2 regions of the Enterobacter sp. TMH.L2 genome follow, and region 1 is predicted to be linked to the other one. Evidence: predicted binding sites of a transcription regulator. Region 1 holds the regulator's gene; the other holds the start of a gene.
What was found. The regulator PurR, encoded in region 1, represses purine synthesis genes. The targets are predictions, from matches to a motif close to CANGCAAACGTTTGCNTG.

Region 1 (8,941 bases):
CACGGCGGCGTGAACGTGCTGTGGCGGGATAACGACGGCGGCTGCAAAGGCGCCTGCGACCGTGTTCCGCATACGGATATGACCCAGTGGAAGCTGGACGTTTACTGCAAAGACGGCGCCTGCTTTGACGATGTGCTGCTCCACCGCCTGGACAATGTTCTCGACGGCCTGCAGCGGGATACCGTCCTGGTGCTGCATCTGATGGGCAGCCACGGGCCGGCTTATTACCAGCGCTATCCGGCCAGCTTCCGCCGCTTCACCCCCACCTGCGACAGTAATCAAATTCAGGACTGTGACCGCCAGGCGCTGATTAACACCTACGACAATACTATCCTGCACACCGACGACGTGCTGAGCCGCACTATCGACATGCTGAAACAGCATCAGGATAAACTGAATACGGCGCTGGTTTACCTGGCCGATCACGGGGAATCTCTCGGGGAAAGCGGTATTTACCTGCACGGTACGCCGTATATGCTCGCGCCTTCGCAGCAGACACATATCCCGCTGCTGTTCTGGCTGTCACAGGATTACCAGCGAAGCTTTGCGCTGGACAGCGAGTGCCTGGCCAATAAGGCCGCCAGCGACGCCGTGTCCCAGGACAATTTGTTCTCAACCCTGCTCGGTATGATGAATATTCATACCTTGGTTTATCAAAAAGATACGGATATTCTTGCCGACTGCCGCAGGCGCTAATGGGATGGTAGTCACAAAAAAGTGGCCGCCGCCTATTGCATTAGACTGACTGGTCTACTACATTTGAGCGCATGAATCGACATCCTGAACACGACACTCGCGAACATCTCCTCGCCATTGGCGAGCGGCTGTGCCTTGCCCGGGGCTTTACCGGCATGGGGTTAAGCGAATTGTTGCGCACCGCAGAAGTGCCCAAAGGCTCTTTCTACCACTACTTCCGCTCAAAAGAAGCGTTTGGCGTGGCAATGCTGGAGCGCTATTATCAGGCTTCTAATCTGCGCGTGGCGGAACACTTTTCGCACGGCGAAGGCAATTATCGCCAGCGCCTGCTGAAGTGGTACCAGGATATGCTGAGCTACTTCTGCCAGAGCGGAAACCTGAGTAACTGTCTGATAGTGAAACTTTCAGCAGAAGTCTGTGATCTTTCGGAAGATATGCGCGGCGCGCTGAATAACGGCGGCTCACAGCTAATCTCTCTGCTTGCTGATGCCCTGGAGAAAGGCCGCAGCGAAAAAAGCCTGCGCTTTGAAGGCGAAGCGCTCGAGCAGGCCATGGTGCTGTACTCGCTGTGGGTAGGCGCCAGCCTGCAGGCAAAAATATCCCGCAGCGCGCTGCCGCTGGAAAGCGCGCTGGCACACGTAAGAATCCTATTGGCAGAACCTGTCGCCTGACAGGTTTTTTATTTACTGAATTACTAGACGACCGGTCTACTTGAGGAAACACCATGTCAGCAGATAAACTGTTTACGCCGCTCAAAGTTGGCGCTATTACCGTACCAAACCGTATCTTTATGGCTCCGCTGACGCGCCTGCGCAGTATTGAGCCAGGCGATATCCCAACCCCGCTGATGGGCGAATATTACCGCCAGCGCGCCAGCGCCGGGCTTATCATCAGCGAAGCAACCCAGATGTCCGCCCAGGCTAAAGGCTACGCCGGCGCTCCGGGCCTGCACAGCGAAGAGCAAATCGCCGCGTGGAAAAAAATTACCGCTGGCGTGCACGCTGAAAAAGGCCACATGGCGGTGCAGCTGTGGCACACCGGCCGTATTTCCCACTTTACCCTCCAGCCAGGCCAGCAGGCTCCGGTCGCGCCTTCCGCGCTGAGTGCCGGGACCCGTACCTCCCTGCGTGACGAAAACGGCAACGCCGTTCGCGAAGATACTTCCATGCCTCGCGCGCTGGAACTGAACGAAATTCCGGGCATCGTGGATGACTTCCGCCAGGCAATTGGCAATGCACGTGACGCCGGTTTTGACCTGGTTGAGCTGCACTCTGCCCACGGCTATCTGCTGCACCAGTTCCTGTCTCCTTCTTCTAACCACCGTACCGACGAATATGGCGGCAGCCGCGAGAACCGCGCTCGCCTGGTGCTGGAAGTGGTTGATGCCGGGATCAAAGAATGGGGTGCCGACCGCATCGGGATCCGCGTATCACCGATTGGCTCCTTCCAGAACGTGGACAACGGCCCGGATGAAGAGGCTGACGCGCTGTACCTGATTGAAGAGCTGGGCAAACGCGGCATTGCTTATCTGCATATGTCCGAGCCGGACTGGGCCGGTGGCGAACCGTACACCGAGGCATTCCGTGCCAAAGTCCGTGAGCGTTTTAGCGGTGTGATCGTTGGCGCTGGCGCCTATACCCCGGAGAAAGCGGAAGATCTGATCGGCAAAGGCCTGATCGACGCCGTCGCGTTTGGCCGTTCGTTCATTGCCAACCCGGACCTGGTCGCTCGTCTGCACAAAAATGCCGAGCTGAACCCACAGCGCCCAGAGTCCTTCTATGGCGGCGGCGCGGAAGGCTACACCGACTACCCAACGCTGTAACTCCGCAGTACCTTTCATTGATAGCGGCGCGCAAACGCCGCTATACTCAACGACTCCAGAAATAACTGTCTCATTCGACGAGGATTTTATGCGTCTACTTCATACCATGCTGCGCGTTGGCGACCTGCAACGCTCCATCGAGTTTTATACCAAAGTGCTGGGCATGAAACTGCTGCGTACCAGCGAAAACACCGAGTACAAATACTCTCTCGCGTTTGTCGGCTATGGCGATGAAAGCGACACGGCGGTTATCGAACTGACCTATAACTGGGGCGTGGACAGCTATGAGCTGGGCACCGCTTACGGCCACATCGCGCTGAGCGTGGATAACGCCGCAGACGCCTGCGAACGCATTCGCAATAACGGCGGCAACGTGACCCGTGAAGCCGGCCCGGTAAAAGGCGGCACCACCGTTATCGCTTTTGTTGAAGATCCGGACGGTTACAAAATCGAGCTGATCGAAGAGAAGCACGCGGGCAAAGGCCTGGGTAACTGATTTTCAGGCGATTAGCGTCAAACAAGGGGCGTGTTGTGCGCCCTGATGGTTACTAACTAAAGAGGGAAAAAGCGTGTTTTTTCCCTCTTTGTGGTTAACAGATGAAAATCAATGAATTGATTTTTCTGGTTTATTTCATAATGACTTCGGGCCGCCTCTCCTATTATTGGGGAGTTATCCATACCCTGAAGGCGCACGTTGTGCGGCCTTTACTGCAACACTCCCCGAAATTTGCCATAATGCGCGCTGCATTTTCCCCGTATTAAGAGAAGCTGATGTCAGACAACACGCAATTGCATGGCCTGTGCGACCGTTTTCGTGGTTTTTATCCGGTAGTTATCGACGTTGAAACCGCAGGTTTTAACGCTAAAACCGATGCGTTACTGGAAATCGCCGCCGTTACCCTGAAGATGGATGAAGACGGCTGGTTATCCCCCGACGAAACGCTGCACTTCCATGTCGATCCGTTTGAGGGCGCGAACCTGCAGCCTGAAGCCCTGGCGTTCAACGGTATTGACCCGCATAATCCCCTGCGTGGTGCCGTCAGCGAATACGATGCCCTGCACGCGATTTTCAAAACCGTGCGAAAAGGCATTAAAGACAGCGGCTGCAGCCGGGCGATTATGGTGGCGCACAACGCCACGTTCGACCACAGCTTTATGATGGTGGCGGCAGAGCGAGCCTCTTTGAAACGCAACCCGTTCCACCCGTTTGTGACGTTTGATACCGCGGCCCTGAGCGGCCTGGTGCTGGGGCAAACAGTGCTGGCCAAAGCCTGCATCGCCGCAGGCCAGAAGTTTGACAGCTCGCAGGCCCACTCCGCCCTGTACGACACCGAGCAAACCGCCCTGCTGTTCTGCGAAATCGTCAACCGCTGGAAGCGCCTCGGCGGCTGGCCGCTGCCGCTGGCCGACGAACCGGAATCTGAAGCATAAAAAAAGCGACCTGAGGGTCGCTTTTTTACTGGCTGGCGAAATTATTCTGCGCCTGGCTCTTCAGATTTATGCTTCTCTGCGGTCTCTTTAATCAGCGCCTGCAGTTCGCCGCGCTGGTACATCTCGATGATGATGTCGCAGCCGCCGACCAGCTCACCGTCCACCCACAGCTGCGGGAACGTTGGCCAGTTAGCGTATTTTGGCAGCTCAGCACGAATGTCCGGGTTCTGCAGAATATCCACATAGGCGAAACGCTCGCCGCAGGCGGACAGCGCCTGAACGGCCTGAGCGGAGAAGCCGCAGCTCGGCAGCTTCGGGGAACCTTTCATATAGAGAAGAATCGGGTTCTCAGCGATCTGGCGTTGAATTTTTTCAATAGTGCTCATTGTCATGCTTCCTCAAACCTTGATACGGCAATAGCCTGCCATTGTAGCCAGTTGCGCCCCGGGCAGAAAACACCATTTTTATCAGGGTTTCTCTTTCCCCCGCCTGGCGCGCAAACATACCTTAAGAATAACACTTTTACAGCGCGCGAAAATGAGCAATTTGCTTCATTCAAGATCAATTAAACAGCGGATAACACCCTGGAATGGCTAATTTTTTAGCTATAGCTTCCACTTTTGACCGTTAAATAGTATTTGCCTATTAACATTATCGGCTTTTATGCATTAGAATCGTCGGGTTTCGCAAAAATCATACGCAGGCATGATGGTTAGCATCGTGTCTTCATTTATCAGGGGATTGACGAGTGGCGCGGATAAATAAAATCTCTATCACGCTATGTGCTCTGCTATTTGCTTTGCCCTATACACCTTTGGCGCAGGCGTCCGAGCACGCCCGCCATCCTGTTGCACAAAAAGGCCATCCGGCCAAGACAACAACCAGTAAAAGCAACAAGGGCAAAGAAAAAGCAAAACCGAAGGTCAGCACAGCCTCCACAAAGAAGTCCGGTAAAAAAACAACCTCACCGGCGAAAGCCAAAGTGGCAAAACACACCACCTCAGGCAAAAGCAGCACCCTCGCTAAAACTAGCAGCAAAAAAACCTCGCAGAAATTAGCCCTACAGCCAGCCTCAGCCTCCGTTGCGTACACTGAAAAATGCACTCATCGTAAAGGGCATAAAAAGCAGTGCGTTAAGGTGAAGTCGGAAAAAAATCTGACCATAGCGCAGGCGCATAAAGTGCGCGTGCAGAAAGCGCAAAAAACGGCCATGAACAAGCTGATGGGGCAAATTGGAAAACCGTATCGCTGGGGAGGTACTTCCCCACGCACAGGTTTCGACTGCAGCGGGCTGATTTATTACGCTTATAAAGATCTGGTGAATATCCGTATTCCACGCACCGCCAACGAAATGTATCACCTGCGCGATGCCTCCTCCGTTGACCGCGGCGAACTGGAAAGCGGTGACCTGGTGTTCTTCCGTACCCAGGGCCGTGGCACCGCCGATCACGTTGGCGTCTACGTTGGCAACGGGAAGTTTATTCAGTCCCCGCGCAGCGGCCGCGATATTCAGATCACCTCCCTGAGCGAAGATTACTGGCAGCGCCATTACGTGGGCGCCCGCCGGGTCATGACGCCAAAAACTATTCGTTAATCTTATCGCGCCCTTTCGGGCTAATCAGACTGATTAAAATATTAACAGCCCGGCACGGGCTGTTTTATTTTGTTGTTTCATTGCGCTTTTTTGCACTCTCGTAATTTGCTAACCTTATGACCACACAAAATGTAGCTATATTGTGAAGCAAAATAACAAGGAGTGAAGCCATGTCGTTCGAACTACCCGCCCTGCCCTATGCCAAAGATGCGCTGGCACCGCATATCTCAGCCGAAACCCTCGAATACCATTACGGCAAACACCACCAGACCTACGTCACTAACCTGAATAATCTGATCAAAGGCAGCCCGTTTGAAGGTAAAACGCTGGAAGAGATCGTGACAGGATCTGACGGCGGGATCTTCAATAACGCGGCCCAGGTCTGGAACCATACGTTCTACTGGCACTGCCTGGCGCCGAATGCCGGCGGGGAGCCGACCGGTGACGTGCTGGCAGCCATCAACCACGCTTTTGGCAGCGTGGAAGCCTTTAAAAAGCAGTTCACCGAAGCGGCCATCAAAAACTTCGGCTCCGGCTGGACATGGCTGGTGAAAAATAGCGACGGCAGCCTGGCTATCGTCTCGACCTCTAACGCAGGTACCCCATTAACAACCGGAGCAAAACCGCTGCTGACCGTGGACGTATGGGAACATGCTTACTACATCGATTATCGCAACGCTCGCCCGGTTTATCTCGACCACTTCTGGGCGCTGGTCAACTGGGAATTTGTTGCGCAAAACCTGGCAGGCTGATTTTTAGCGGTTAACCACGAAGGAGGGAAGCAACGCTTTTCTTCTATATACGAGAAGGGCCGCGAAAGCGGCCCTTTGTAAATCAGTGCAGGACGGCGGTTAGCGCCCCGGCAACAATCAGACTCAGTACGATAACCGTAGTCACCACGGAAAACTTCAGATCGGTACTCATCGTAAGCTCCTTTTATTTCCCTACAAAGTGTATGTGGGGTGATTTTCCCACAATTAGCGATAAAAATCCTGCTGGATTTGCACAGATATCGGTTTTCCCTCTTCCACTTTGCCCCGGGATAAGCCAAAATCCTTCGCTAATTTACCGCGTATCGCCCGGCAACGCCCTCCTCCCGCTGTATGTCGCATCCCCGACAGGCCTGGAACCAACGTGTTGCCCCAGGAGTTAGCGAAGGCAAACGTTTAACACATGAGTTATCAGGAGTTTACGATATGGTCTGGAGTGACATCTAATGGCAACGATTAAGGACGTAGCGAAGCGCGCAAACGTTTCCACTACCACTGTGTCACATGTCATTAACAAGACCCGTTTTGTGGCGGAAGAGACACGCAACGCCGTCTGGGCAGCCATCAAAGAGCTGCACTATTCGCCTAGCGCCGTGGCTCGCAGCCTGAAGGTCAACCACACCAAATCCATCGGCCTGCTTGCTACCTCAAGCGAAGCCCCTTATTTTGCGGAAATTATTGAATCCGTTGAGAACAGCTGTTTCGCCAAGGGCTACACCCTGATTCTGGGCAACGCGCACAACAACTTTGAAAAGCAGCGTGCATACCTGTCCATGATGGCGCAAAAACGCGTGGATGGGCTGCTGGTCATGTGTTCCGAATACCCTGAGACGCTGCTTTCAACCCTGGAAGAGTACCGCCATATTCCGATGGTGGTGATGGACTGGGGCGAAGCTCGTGCGGACTTTACCGATTCCGTGGTCGATAATGCCTTCCACGGCGGCTACCTTGCGGGCCGCTACCTGATTGAACGTGGCCATCGCGATATCGGTGCTATTCCGGGTCAGCTGGAGCGAAATACCGGCGGCGGCCGCCATGCAGGGTTCCTGAAGGCACTTGAAGAAGCCAATATCAAAGTGCCAGATAACTGGGTGGTTCAGGGTGATTTCGAACCAGAGTCTGGTTATCGCGCCATGCAGCAACTGCTTAACCAGCCGCATCGCCCTACCGCCGTTTTCTGCGGCGGCGATATTATGGCGATGGGTGCAATTTGCGCCGCAGACGAAATGGGGCTGCGCGTGCCGCAGGACATTTCTATCATCGGCTATGACAACGTGCGCAACGCCCGCTATTTCTCTCCGGCGCTGACCACAATCCACCAGCCGAAAGAGCGCCTGGGCGAAACGGCGTTTAACATGCTGCTCGACCGCATCATTAATAAGCGCGAAGAGTCGCAGACGATTGAAGTCCATCCTCGTCTGATTGAACGCCGCTCGGTGGCCGACGGTCCGTTCCGCGATTACCGCCGCTAAGCCTCTTCGGGGGCCGGGAATGTGTTACCCGGCTCCTGCAGCCACTCCTGATTCATCGTCTCACTGTCACCCAAATAGTCCAGCAGCCAGCTCAAAGCGGGCGAAGCATCGTCCTGCCGCCAGGTTAAGCAGCAGGCCGCGTCCGGGAATGGATTCTCCAGCATCAGCTCTTTCCAGTCGCCCCTGACGAGCCACGGCTGGGCAATGTGCGTCGGCACCATACCAATGCATAATCCCGCCGTCAGGCAATCCGCCCCCGACGCCCAGTCCGGCACCACCACGCGGCGTTGGTTGTCCAGCAGCCAGGTAATGCGCTTGGGTAACGAACGGGATGTGTCTTCCAGCACAAGGGATGGCCAGGGACGGATGTCATCATCCAGAATAATACCTTCCCGTTTCGCAAGCGGATGGTCAGCGGAAACCACGCAGCGCCAGCTTAGCGCCCCCATGTCCCGAAATGCGTAACGCCCCCCGACCGGGATAGCCTGCGTGGCGCCAATCGCCGCCTCAACTCGCCCGTCGGCAAGCGCATCCCACACGCCGTTGAACACTTCCTGGGAAACCCTTAACTCGATATCCGGGAAATGACGATAAAAATCCAGCACCAGCTGGCGAGTACGCTCAGGTTTAACGATATTGTCTACCGCAATGGACAGGTGCCCACGCCAGCCGTTGGCTATCTGCTGGCACTGCTGGCGCGTTGCCATCATTTTTTTGATAACAGACCGACCTTCTTTGAGAAAAAACGCCCCGGCGGCGGTCAGCTCAACGTCCCGATGACGCCGTTCAAACAGCGGCACGGCCAGCCACTCTTCAAGCTGACGCACCGTGTAGCTAATGGCAGAAGGCACGCGATGAAGCTCCTGGGCTGCACCGCTAAAGCTGCCGTTTCGCGCCACGGCATCAACCACTTCCAGCGAATATTCAGACCACATATTTCTGCCTGCAAAAAATTTGAATGCAATTTGCAAATATTAGCGTTTCACAAGCGGTTTTGCACTCCGTAGACTCCTGCCCCGTTAACCTGCTATCAAAATCAAGAGTGAAACATGCAACCATCAAAGGGATTTCTTATCTGGCTTGCGGGGCTGAGCGTGCTGGGTTTCCTGGCCACCGACATGTACCTGCCCGCCTTTGCCGCCATTCAACAAGATCT
Region 2 (8,941 bases), 280 kb from region 1:
GCAGTGCTGAATTCACTTAAAGAGGTGATGGACGCTGAACAGCTGCAGCTTTCCGCAGGCCAGATAAACAGCAATGCGCTGCAACGTATAACTGAAGATAAAAGCTCGCTGCTGGCTACGCTGGATTACCTGGAGCAACAGCGTCGCGCGGAACAAAACGCCGGGGCGGTCACCAGCCTGGACGTTAGCCAGCGCTGGCAGACGATCACGCAAAAAACCCTGCACCTGCGGGACATTAATCAGCATAACGGTTGGTTGCTGGAAGACCAGATGGGCCGCAATGAGCAGGCTATTGCCGTGTTAAAACCGCATCAGGCACCGGACTTCTATGGTGCCGATGGGCAGGCAACGGCGCAGGGCAGCCGCGGCGGCAAAAAAATCACGATCTGATTCTCCTCGCCAATGAAAACAGCTGGTCAACGCTCTCCTTGACCAGCTGCTTGCTTATTTCAGCGATTTCAAGACTTTTACCGTCGCCTCAATATCAATCTCATCCTCTGAGAACAGATGTGTTTCGCCCTGGAAGGTGGTCACGGCCAGTTTTTTCACCGTGCGCATTTCCCCTTCTTTTTTCTCTGCCTTCGGGCGAATGCTGTTCATCAGCAACCCAACCGACAGCACCGCATTTTCTTTATCAATCTTCCCGTCCGCGGGCTCTTCTTCGCTGTACACCACGAAAGATTTGATCGAGGTGATTTTAAGCCGCTCGCCCGCAATAAACAGATGCTTGCTCTCAGGCTCCACTTTCACAGCAAACGCCGACAGCCCTTTATTATTGGTTCCCGGCTCGAAGGTCACCGACGCGTCCTTTTTGATAAGTTCCGGGTTGGCGACTTTAATCACGTGGAAATAACGGTTTTCACCGTTTTCATCTTTGATAAATCCGAAGCCCTTCTCTTCGAACCAGGTTGTGATTATTCCTCTCATCGCTCTGTCACCTAATTAACCTTTCAACATATAAAGAATAGGGCGGCGTGACGAAACCGTCATCCACCCAGAAAAAATCAAATTGTGCGGCGGGCGAAATCTTTCAACCTGAAGCCCAACAGCAACAATGTCGCAAAATAAGCGACGATGCCGGCCACCACCACCGCCATCAGCCGCAGCAGGCGATAAGGCATGTTGCCCAGATCCCACGCAGGCATAACATACATTATCCCAATCAGTACCGCAGACATCACCAACACGGCGGCGACCAGACGCAGCAGAAATGCCGTCCAGCCGGGCTGTGGCTGGAAGATATCCTGCTTACGCAGCTGCCAGTAAAGCAGCGAGGCGTTAATACAGGCCCCCAAACCAATCGACAGGGAAAGTCCGGCGTGTTTTAGCGGGCCGATAAACGCGAGGTTCATTAGCTGCGTCAAAATCAGCGTCACGATAGCGATTTTAACCGGGGTTTTAATGTCCTGCCGGGAATAGAAGCCTGGCGCCAGAACCTTAACCACGATAAGCCCCATCAGGCCGACCGAATACGCCACCAGCGCCCGCTGGGTCATCAGGGCATCGAAAGCTGAGAACTTACCGTACTGGAACAAAGAGACGGTCAGCGGTTTTGCCAGAATTCCCAGCGCCACCGCGCTTGGGAGCGCCAGCAGGAAGCAAAGGCGCAGCCCCCAGTCCATCAGGCGGGAGTATTCATCGTGGTTGCCGGTGGCAAAACTCTTCGCCAGCGACGGCAGCAGAATAGTGCCTAACGCCACGCCTAAAACCCCAGACGGAAACTCCATCAGGCGGTCGGCATAATACATCCAGGAAACCGATCCGGACACCAGGAACGAAGCAAAGATGGTGTTGATGATCAGTGAAATCTGGCTGACGGAAACGCCGAGAATAGCCGGCCCCATCTGTTTGATAACCCGCATTGCGCCCGCATCCTTAAAGCTGATACGCGGCAGCACCAGCATGCCAATTTTCTTCAGGTGCGGCAGCTGATAGGCCAGCTGTAATACGCCCCCTACCGTTACCGCCCAGGCCAGCGCCAGAATCGGTGGATTAAAGTGCGGGGCGGCAAACAGCGCGAAGCCAATCATGCTGAGATTAAGGAACGTCGGGGCAAAGGCTGGCACAGAGAAACGGTTCCAGGTATTGAGAATTGCCCCCACCAGCGACGCCAGCGAAATCAGTAAAATGTACGGGAAGGTAATGCGCAGCAGGCTCGACGTTAGCGCAAATTTATCCGCCGTGTCGGCAAAACCCGGCGCAGTGACCAGAATAACCCAGGGCGCCGCAAGCATCCCGAGGACGGTGACCAGCGCCAGCGCAAGCGTCAGCAGCCCGGAAACGTATGAGACAAAGACGCGCGTGGCATCTTCGCCCTGCTTACTTTTGTATTCGGCCAGAATGGGCACAAACGCCTGGGAGAACGCGCCTTCGGCAAAGATTCGGCGCAGCAGGTTCGGCAGCTTAAAGGCAACAAAGAAAGCATCCGTCGCCATCCCTGCCCCAAATACCCTTGCCACAATGGCGTCGCGCGCGAAACCAAGCACGCGTGAAAACATGGTCATCGAGCTGACGGCTGCCAGCGATTTTAAAAGGTTCATTTATTCTGTTATTCCACAAACATGAACGCCTGCAATGCAGGCGTACATGGATGATGACAAGTCGGCATAGTCTACCGATACGGCGCTGAATTGCTACCGCGATATGTTACAGCTTATTCGCTAATTGCCTCGCGCCAGAGCTTCTCGACGACACGCTGCGCCAGCAGCGCCTGCTCGCCGGAGGTTTCCGGGACAGTTTGGTTCGCCACGCAGTCGATAAAGTGACGCGCACAGCCCGCAAAGCCGCGCTGTTCCAGCGTGGTTTGCCAGCCGGGAATGGGCTGTTCCACCACACCGACGCCGCATTCTTCGCGCCACTGACGCATGTCCGTTACCTCATACAGCCCGCCGTCAGTCACCGCCTGCACCCACTCTCGCTGGCTTCCGGCGCGGCGATGCATACTGGTGGTCACGCTCAGGTTGCCCTGGCTGAAATGGTGTTCGGCGTACAGCATTTGCCCTGATTCATTGGTTTGCAACGTCCCGCTTTGCAGCTGGGCACTGCCGCCGCCAAGCCAGAGTGCGGTATCCACGACGTGAAGATAGTCATCAAGCAGCGTGAAGCGCAGATCCCCCGGGCCGACGCTGTCGCTGCGGTGTTTGTCCATCCGCAAGGATGCCCCGGCAGACAGCTTTGCCTTTAACTGCTGGTAACGCGGGGCAAAACGGCGGTTAAAGCCCACCATCAGGGTGCGTTTTTTGCGCTCTGCAAGCTCCACCAGCTTTTCGGCGTCAGCCAGATTTTCCGCCAGCGGCTTATCCACGCAGACGCTGACGCCCGCATTGAGCAGATCATTCACCACCGCGTAGTGGGAACTGGTGGCGCTATGCACAAAAACAGCATCGCACTGCGCCGCCAGATTGCTGAGCGAATCGATATACGGCATACGCCAGGTTTCACACACCGGCAGCGCTTTCGCTTTGGTCGGTGAAAATGCGCCCACCAGCGACCAGTCGTCGGATGCCCCCAGAACCGGAAGCCAGGCTTTCTGCGCGATCCCGCCCAGCCCCACGACGCCAATACGTAATTTCGTCATCCTTAATCTCCCAAATGCGCCAATAAGGAATCCAGACGCTGTTTAAGTTCGGCGACTTCAGTTTCCAGCGCGGCCACTCGCGCGCTGAGATCGTCTGCAACCGGGCTGATACTTTGTTCCGGGGACACTGACGCCTCAACCTCACCGCTGAAAAGATGCATATAGCGGCTTTCTCGTTTACCCGGCTCACGCGGCAGACGCACGACAAACGGCCCATCTTCACGGCCAGCCAGCCCTTCCAGCGTCGCTTCTACCTGCGCCATATCGGTGAACTCAAACATTCTCCCGGCACGGCTGCGCAGCTCACCCGGCGTTTGCGCGCCGCGCAGCAGCAAAGTCGTAACCACAGCCACTTCCGCTGGCGCTAGCTTTAAATGACCAAACTCGGAGTTGCAAAAACGCTGCTCGTATTTCGTCACGCGGTTGCCAAACCCGCTGACGGTTCGCAAATAATGGCCTTTGACCAGCCCGTCCAGCGAGTCCTGGACTTCATGCTCTTTCAGCTCCATCACCGGTTCACGGTTTGTTTTCTGATTACAGGCGGTCACCACGCCGTTGACGGACATCGGATATTGCTCTGGCGTAGTGAGCTGTTTTTCCAGCAGGCTGCCGATAACGCGGGCTTCAATCGCCGTTAACTGATACTTCATCTTTTAAACTCCACGACCTGGGGTCCAGTCTTGATTAACCAGCGCGGTGAGAACGTGATCCCGCCATACGCCGTCAATCAGCAAATAATCCTTTGCATAGCCTTCTTTTTCAAAGCCCAGGCGCGCCAGAAGGTCGCCGCTGCGCTGATTATGCGGCATATAGTTGGCCATAATGCGATGCACATTTTGGCTACGTTGCATATAGCGAATGGCGCTGGCCAAGGCCTCGTACATTAGTCCCTGCCCCTGCCACTTTTCACCGATGGAGTACCCGAGAAAGCAGGCATGGAAGGAGCCACGCACCACGTTGGAGAAGTTGGCGACGCCGATAACCTCTTTTTCTTCCGGGTCGAGCAGCGCGAAGTAGTACGCGCTACCCTGCTTGTGCATTTCACTTATCATGCCCAGCCTTGCCTGCCAGCCCGAAGGATAGCAGTAGCTCTCATCCCGAACGGGTTCCCAGGGTTTCAGAAACAGGCGATTTTCCGTGTAGTAATCCGCCAGGCGCCAGGCATCTCGCTCATGAACCAGACGCACCACCAGACGGTCAGTCACCAGGCGAATTTTTGGTGCGTTACTGCGGTAGCCAAACATGTTTATCCCACTCCTTCATCCCGGTTAACGGGGCTCATCTTGTTACTATACCTGCGCCTGACCGCCGTGTGAAAACAACAACATGAAGCGACATCACTTTTTTCGATTAAAGCCTTGAATCAAACTCGTTGCACGATAAAAAAATATTGTCCTGCATCAGGTATTAAAAGCCCGAATGCCAAGCGAGAATAAAGACTTGTCGCGTTTAATTAAGTTCCCTGGAGGGGAGATGTCGCGGGTGGCGCAGGCAAGGAGCCTGGGTAAATATTTCCTGCTGCTTGATAACATGTTAGTGGTATTAGGCTTTTTCGTTGTCTTCCCTTTGATTTCCATTCGCTTCGTTGACCAGTTGGGCTGGGCCGCTTTAATGGTCGGGATTGCCCTGGGTCTGCGTCAGTTTATCCAGCAGGGGCTCGGTGTCTTCGGCGGCGCGATTGCCGACAGGCTGGGCGCTAAACCGATGATTGTCACCGGCATGCTGCTGCGGGCCGCAGGTTTTGCCACCATGGGCATCGCCACGGAACCCTGGATGCTATGGCTTTCCTGCCTGCTCTCCGCCATTGGCGGAACGCTGTTTGATCCGCCCCGCTCGGCGCTGGTCGTCAAACTGGTTCGCCCTCAGCACCGCGGCCGCTTCTTCTCCATCCTGATGATGCAGGACAGCGCGGGCGCGGTGATCGGCGCTCTGCTGGGTAGCTGGCTGTTGCAGTACGACTTCCGTCTGGTATGCGCCGTCGGTGCCGTAATGTTTGTCCTGTGCGCCGCGCTTAATGCCTGGCTGCTGCCCGCTTATAAGCTTTCAACGATCCGCACCCCAATGCGCGAAGGCATGGGGCGCGTGTTTCGAGATAAACGCTTTATCACCTATGTTCTGACGCTCACCGGCTATTACATGCTGGCGGTGCAGGTCATGCTGATGCTGCCGCTGATGGTCAACGACATTGCCGGTACCGCGTCGGCGGTAAAATGGATGTACGCCATTGAAGCCGCGCTTTCGCTGACGCTGCTCTACCCTATCGCCCGCTGGAGTGAAAGGCGCTTCCGCCTGGAGCAACGCTTAATGGCAGGCCTGGTGCTGATGACGGTGAGCCTGATGCCTATTGGCCTGGCCTCCAACCTGCAGCAACTTTTCGCCCTGATCTGTACCTTCTACATCGGCTCAATCATCGCTGAGCCTGCCCGGGAAACGCTCAGCGCCTCGCTGGCGGATGCCCGCGCTCGCGGCAGCTACATGGGGTTCAGCCGTTTGGGCCTGTCGCTGGGCGGCGCACTAGGTTACACCGGCGGTGGCTGGCTGTTTGACGCAGGTAAAGCCCTGCAGCAGCCGGAATTACCCTGGGCCATGCTCGGCATTATCGGCTGTATCACCCTTGCCGCCCTGTGGTGGCAATTTAGCCTTAGACCCGTTGAGCCAACGATGCTGGAACCTGGCGGGCAGGGATAATTTTCGCGTATCATCTTTTTCCGGTAGCCGCTCCCGCCGTGCCGCATTATGCTGATAAAGCAAGGCACGGCATTGGAGCCGCTATTTTGAGGAAGCCTATGAAGAAGATTGTTTTTGCCGCAGCATTGATGCTTAGCGGCCTGCTCTCAGGATGCAACCAGTTAACGCAGTACAGCGTGAGCGAACAGGAAATCAACCAGTCGCTGGAAAAACACAATAACTTCTCGAAGGATATTGGCCTGCCCGGCGTGGCTGAAGCCCATGTGGTGCTAACCCATTTAGTCAGTCAGATAGGACGGGAAGAGCCGAATAAAATTACCCTGACCGGCGATGCCAATCTCGACATGACATCCCTGTTTGGTAACCAAAAAGCCATCCTGAAGCTCAAGCTGAAAGCACTGCCGGTGTTCAATAAAGAGCAAGGCGCCATCTACCTGCAGGAAATGGAGGTGGTTGACGCTCAGGTCGAGCCGCAAAAAATGCAGACCGTACTGCAGACCATGATCCCTTACCTTAACCAGTCCCTGCGCAGCTACTTCAATCAGCAGCCTGCTTATATCCTGAGCGAAGACCGCAGCACCGGCGAGTCGCTGGCGAAGAAATATGCCAAAGGCATTGAAGTAAAACCCGGTGAGATAATCATTCCGTTAACGGAATAGCCTCTGCCCCTCAGAGCCGTTCATGCGCTCTGAGGGTTTTGTACAACATGAGCAACATAAGGGGTGCAAACGATAACGTTTCCCCTTATCCTTAGTGCCCGGCATAAAACCAGCCCTTGATGACTGATTTCCCTCTCACGCCGGAGCACATTGATGACCGCATTACCTCAGGTATTAAAAATCCGCCGCCCAGATGACTGGCATATTCACCTTCGTGACGGTGAGATGCTGAAAACCGTGGTGCCTTACACCAGCCAGACCTATGGCCGCGCGATTGTCATGCCCAATCTTGTGCCCCCTATTACCAGCGTGGAAGCCGCTATCGCTTATCGCCAGCGTATCCTTGATGCGGTTCCGGCCGGGCAAAAGTTTGAGCCGCTGATGACCTGCTACCTGACCGACACGCTGGATCCCAACGAAATCGAACGCGGGTTCAATGCAGGCGTGTTTACCGCCGCCAAGCTTTACCCGGCGAACGCCACAACCAACTCCGCTCACGGCGTAACCAGCACCGCAGCCATTCTGCCGGTGCTTGAGCGTATGCAGAAAATTGGCATGCCGCTGCTGGTGCACGGCGAAGTCACCCATGCTGATATCGATATTTTCGATCGCGAAGCACGCTTTATTGAAACCGTCATGGAGCCGCTGCGTCGCCAGTTGCCTGAGCTGAAAGTGGTGTTTGAACATATCACCACCAAAGATGCCGCCCAGTATGTGAAAGAAGGCAACTCGCTGATTGGCGCGACTATCACGCCTCAGCACCTGATGTTTAACCGTAACCACATGCTGGTGGGCGGAATTCGTCCTCACCTTTATTGCCTGCCGATTCTGAAACGCAGCATCCACCAGGAAGCACTGCGCGAGCTGGTCGCCAGCGGCTGCGATCGCGTGTTCCTCGGCACCGACTCTGCGCCACATGCGCGTCATCGCAAAGAAGCCAGCTGCGGCTGTGCCGGCTGCTTCAACGCGCCTTCCGCGCTCGGTGCCTATGCGACGGTATTTGAAGAAATGAACGCGCTGCAGCATTTTGAAGCTTTCGCTTCGCTGAACGGCCCGCGCTTCTACGGCCTGCCGGTCAATGAAGAGCACATCGAGCTGGTTCGCGTCGCTGAGAAAATGCCAGAACTGATTGAAGCCGGCGACGACAGCATCGTGCCGTTCCTGGCGGGTGAAGAGGTCGTCTGGTCCGTTAAAGGCTAAATTTTTCAACGCCCCCTGTTGCTTACTGGAAATTAAGCCTGTATAAATATCCAGTATATTGTACAGGGGGTCGTTATGCGTATTGAAGTCACTATAGCCAAAACCACACCATTACCAGCCGGGGCTATCGATGCCCTTGCCAGTGAGCTTTCCCGCCGTATCAATCAACATTTCCCCGACACCAGCAGCGAAGTGCAGGTACGTTATGCCTCCGGCAATAACCTCTCCGTGCTGGGCGGTGCCAAAGAAGACAAAACGCGAATCAGCGAGATCCTCCAGGAAACCTGGGAAAGCGCTGACGATTGGTTCTCTGCCGACTAATACCCTCAAGTATGTTGGTACTTTTTGCCGGGTGTCGCCATCCGGTTTTTTTTATTTCCCTCGCCGATTTGATTATTTTTTAAACGCCGCTAAAGTCTTTCCTGCCTTTCTTTCCGATTACATCGGAATAGCCTGTCGATTTATTGTTCGCTTTTCTCGGATAATGTGGAAAAAGTGTTACCAGGTAATTATTTCATCCCCATGACCGCAAGAGTGTTGATATACTTAAGTCGCTTCACCATAAATCACGCATGAACCTCACTAGTCGTTGTCTTTAAACACGTATAAAAGGGGTTATGATGGAAAAAAATAGTGATGTTATTCAGACTCATCCCCTCGTCGGATGGGATATCAGCACCGTCGACAGCTACGACGCCATGATGCTGCGCCTGCATTACCTGACATCCAATAATCAGAAGCACGATGAAACCGAAATCGGTCAGACCCTCTGGCTGACCACCGATGTCGCCCGGCAATTTATTTCCATCCTTGAGGC

Region 2: a site for PurR is predicted at 6,993-7,010, ahead of pyrC (dihydroorotase). Genes of this name have one in related genera too.

The regions. Positions count from the first base shown of each region.
Region 1 is NZ_CP193791.1:2,722,676-2,731,616, forward strand. It holds gene eptA (lipid A phosphoethanolamine transferase) at 1-696, shown strand, start outside; gene ACREYP_RS13025 (TetR/AcrR family transcriptional regulator) at 768-1,367, shown strand; gene ACREYP_RS13030 (alkene reductase) at 1,421-2,518, shown strand; gene gloA (lactoylglutathione lyase) at 2,607-3,014, shown strand; gene rnt (ribonuclease T) at 3,290-3,949, shown strand; gene ACREYP_RS13045 (Grx4 family monothiol glutaredoxin) at 3,991-4,335, opposite strand; gene ACREYP_RS13050 (C40 family peptidase) at 4,698-5,543, shown strand; gene sodB (superoxide dismutase [Fe]) at 5,714-6,295, shown strand; gene cydH (cytochrome bd-I oxidase subunit CydH) at 6,378-6,467, opposite strand; gene purR (HTH-type transcriptional repressor PurR) at 6,760-7,785, shown strand; gene punR (DNA-binding transcriptional activator PunR) at 7,782-8,720, opposite strand; gene punC (purine nucleoside transporter PunC) at 8,835-8,941, shown strand, end outside.
Region 2 is NZ_CP193791.1:3,006,755-3,015,695, forward strand. It holds gene flgN (flagella biosynthesis chaperone FlgN) at 1-390, shown strand, start outside; gene ACREYP_RS14525 (cold shock domain-containing protein) at 445-927, opposite strand; gene murJ (murein biosynthesis integral membrane protein MurJ) at 1,005-2,540, opposite strand; gene ACREYP_RS14535 (Gfo/Idh/MocA family protein) at 2,654-3,577, opposite strand; gene ACREYP_RS14540 (YceH family protein) at 3,580-4,227, opposite strand; gene rimJ (ribosomal protein S5-alanine N-acetyltransferase) at 4,231-4,821, opposite strand; gene mdtH (multidrug efflux MFS transporter MdtH) at 5,051-6,265, shown strand; gene ACREYP_RS14555 (lipoprotein) at 6,364-6,924, shown strand; gene pyrC (dihydroorotase) at 7,078-8,124, shown strand; gene dinI (DNA damage-inducible protein I) at 8,200-8,445, shown strand; gene bssS (biofilm formation regulator BssS) at 8,745-8,941, shown strand, end outside.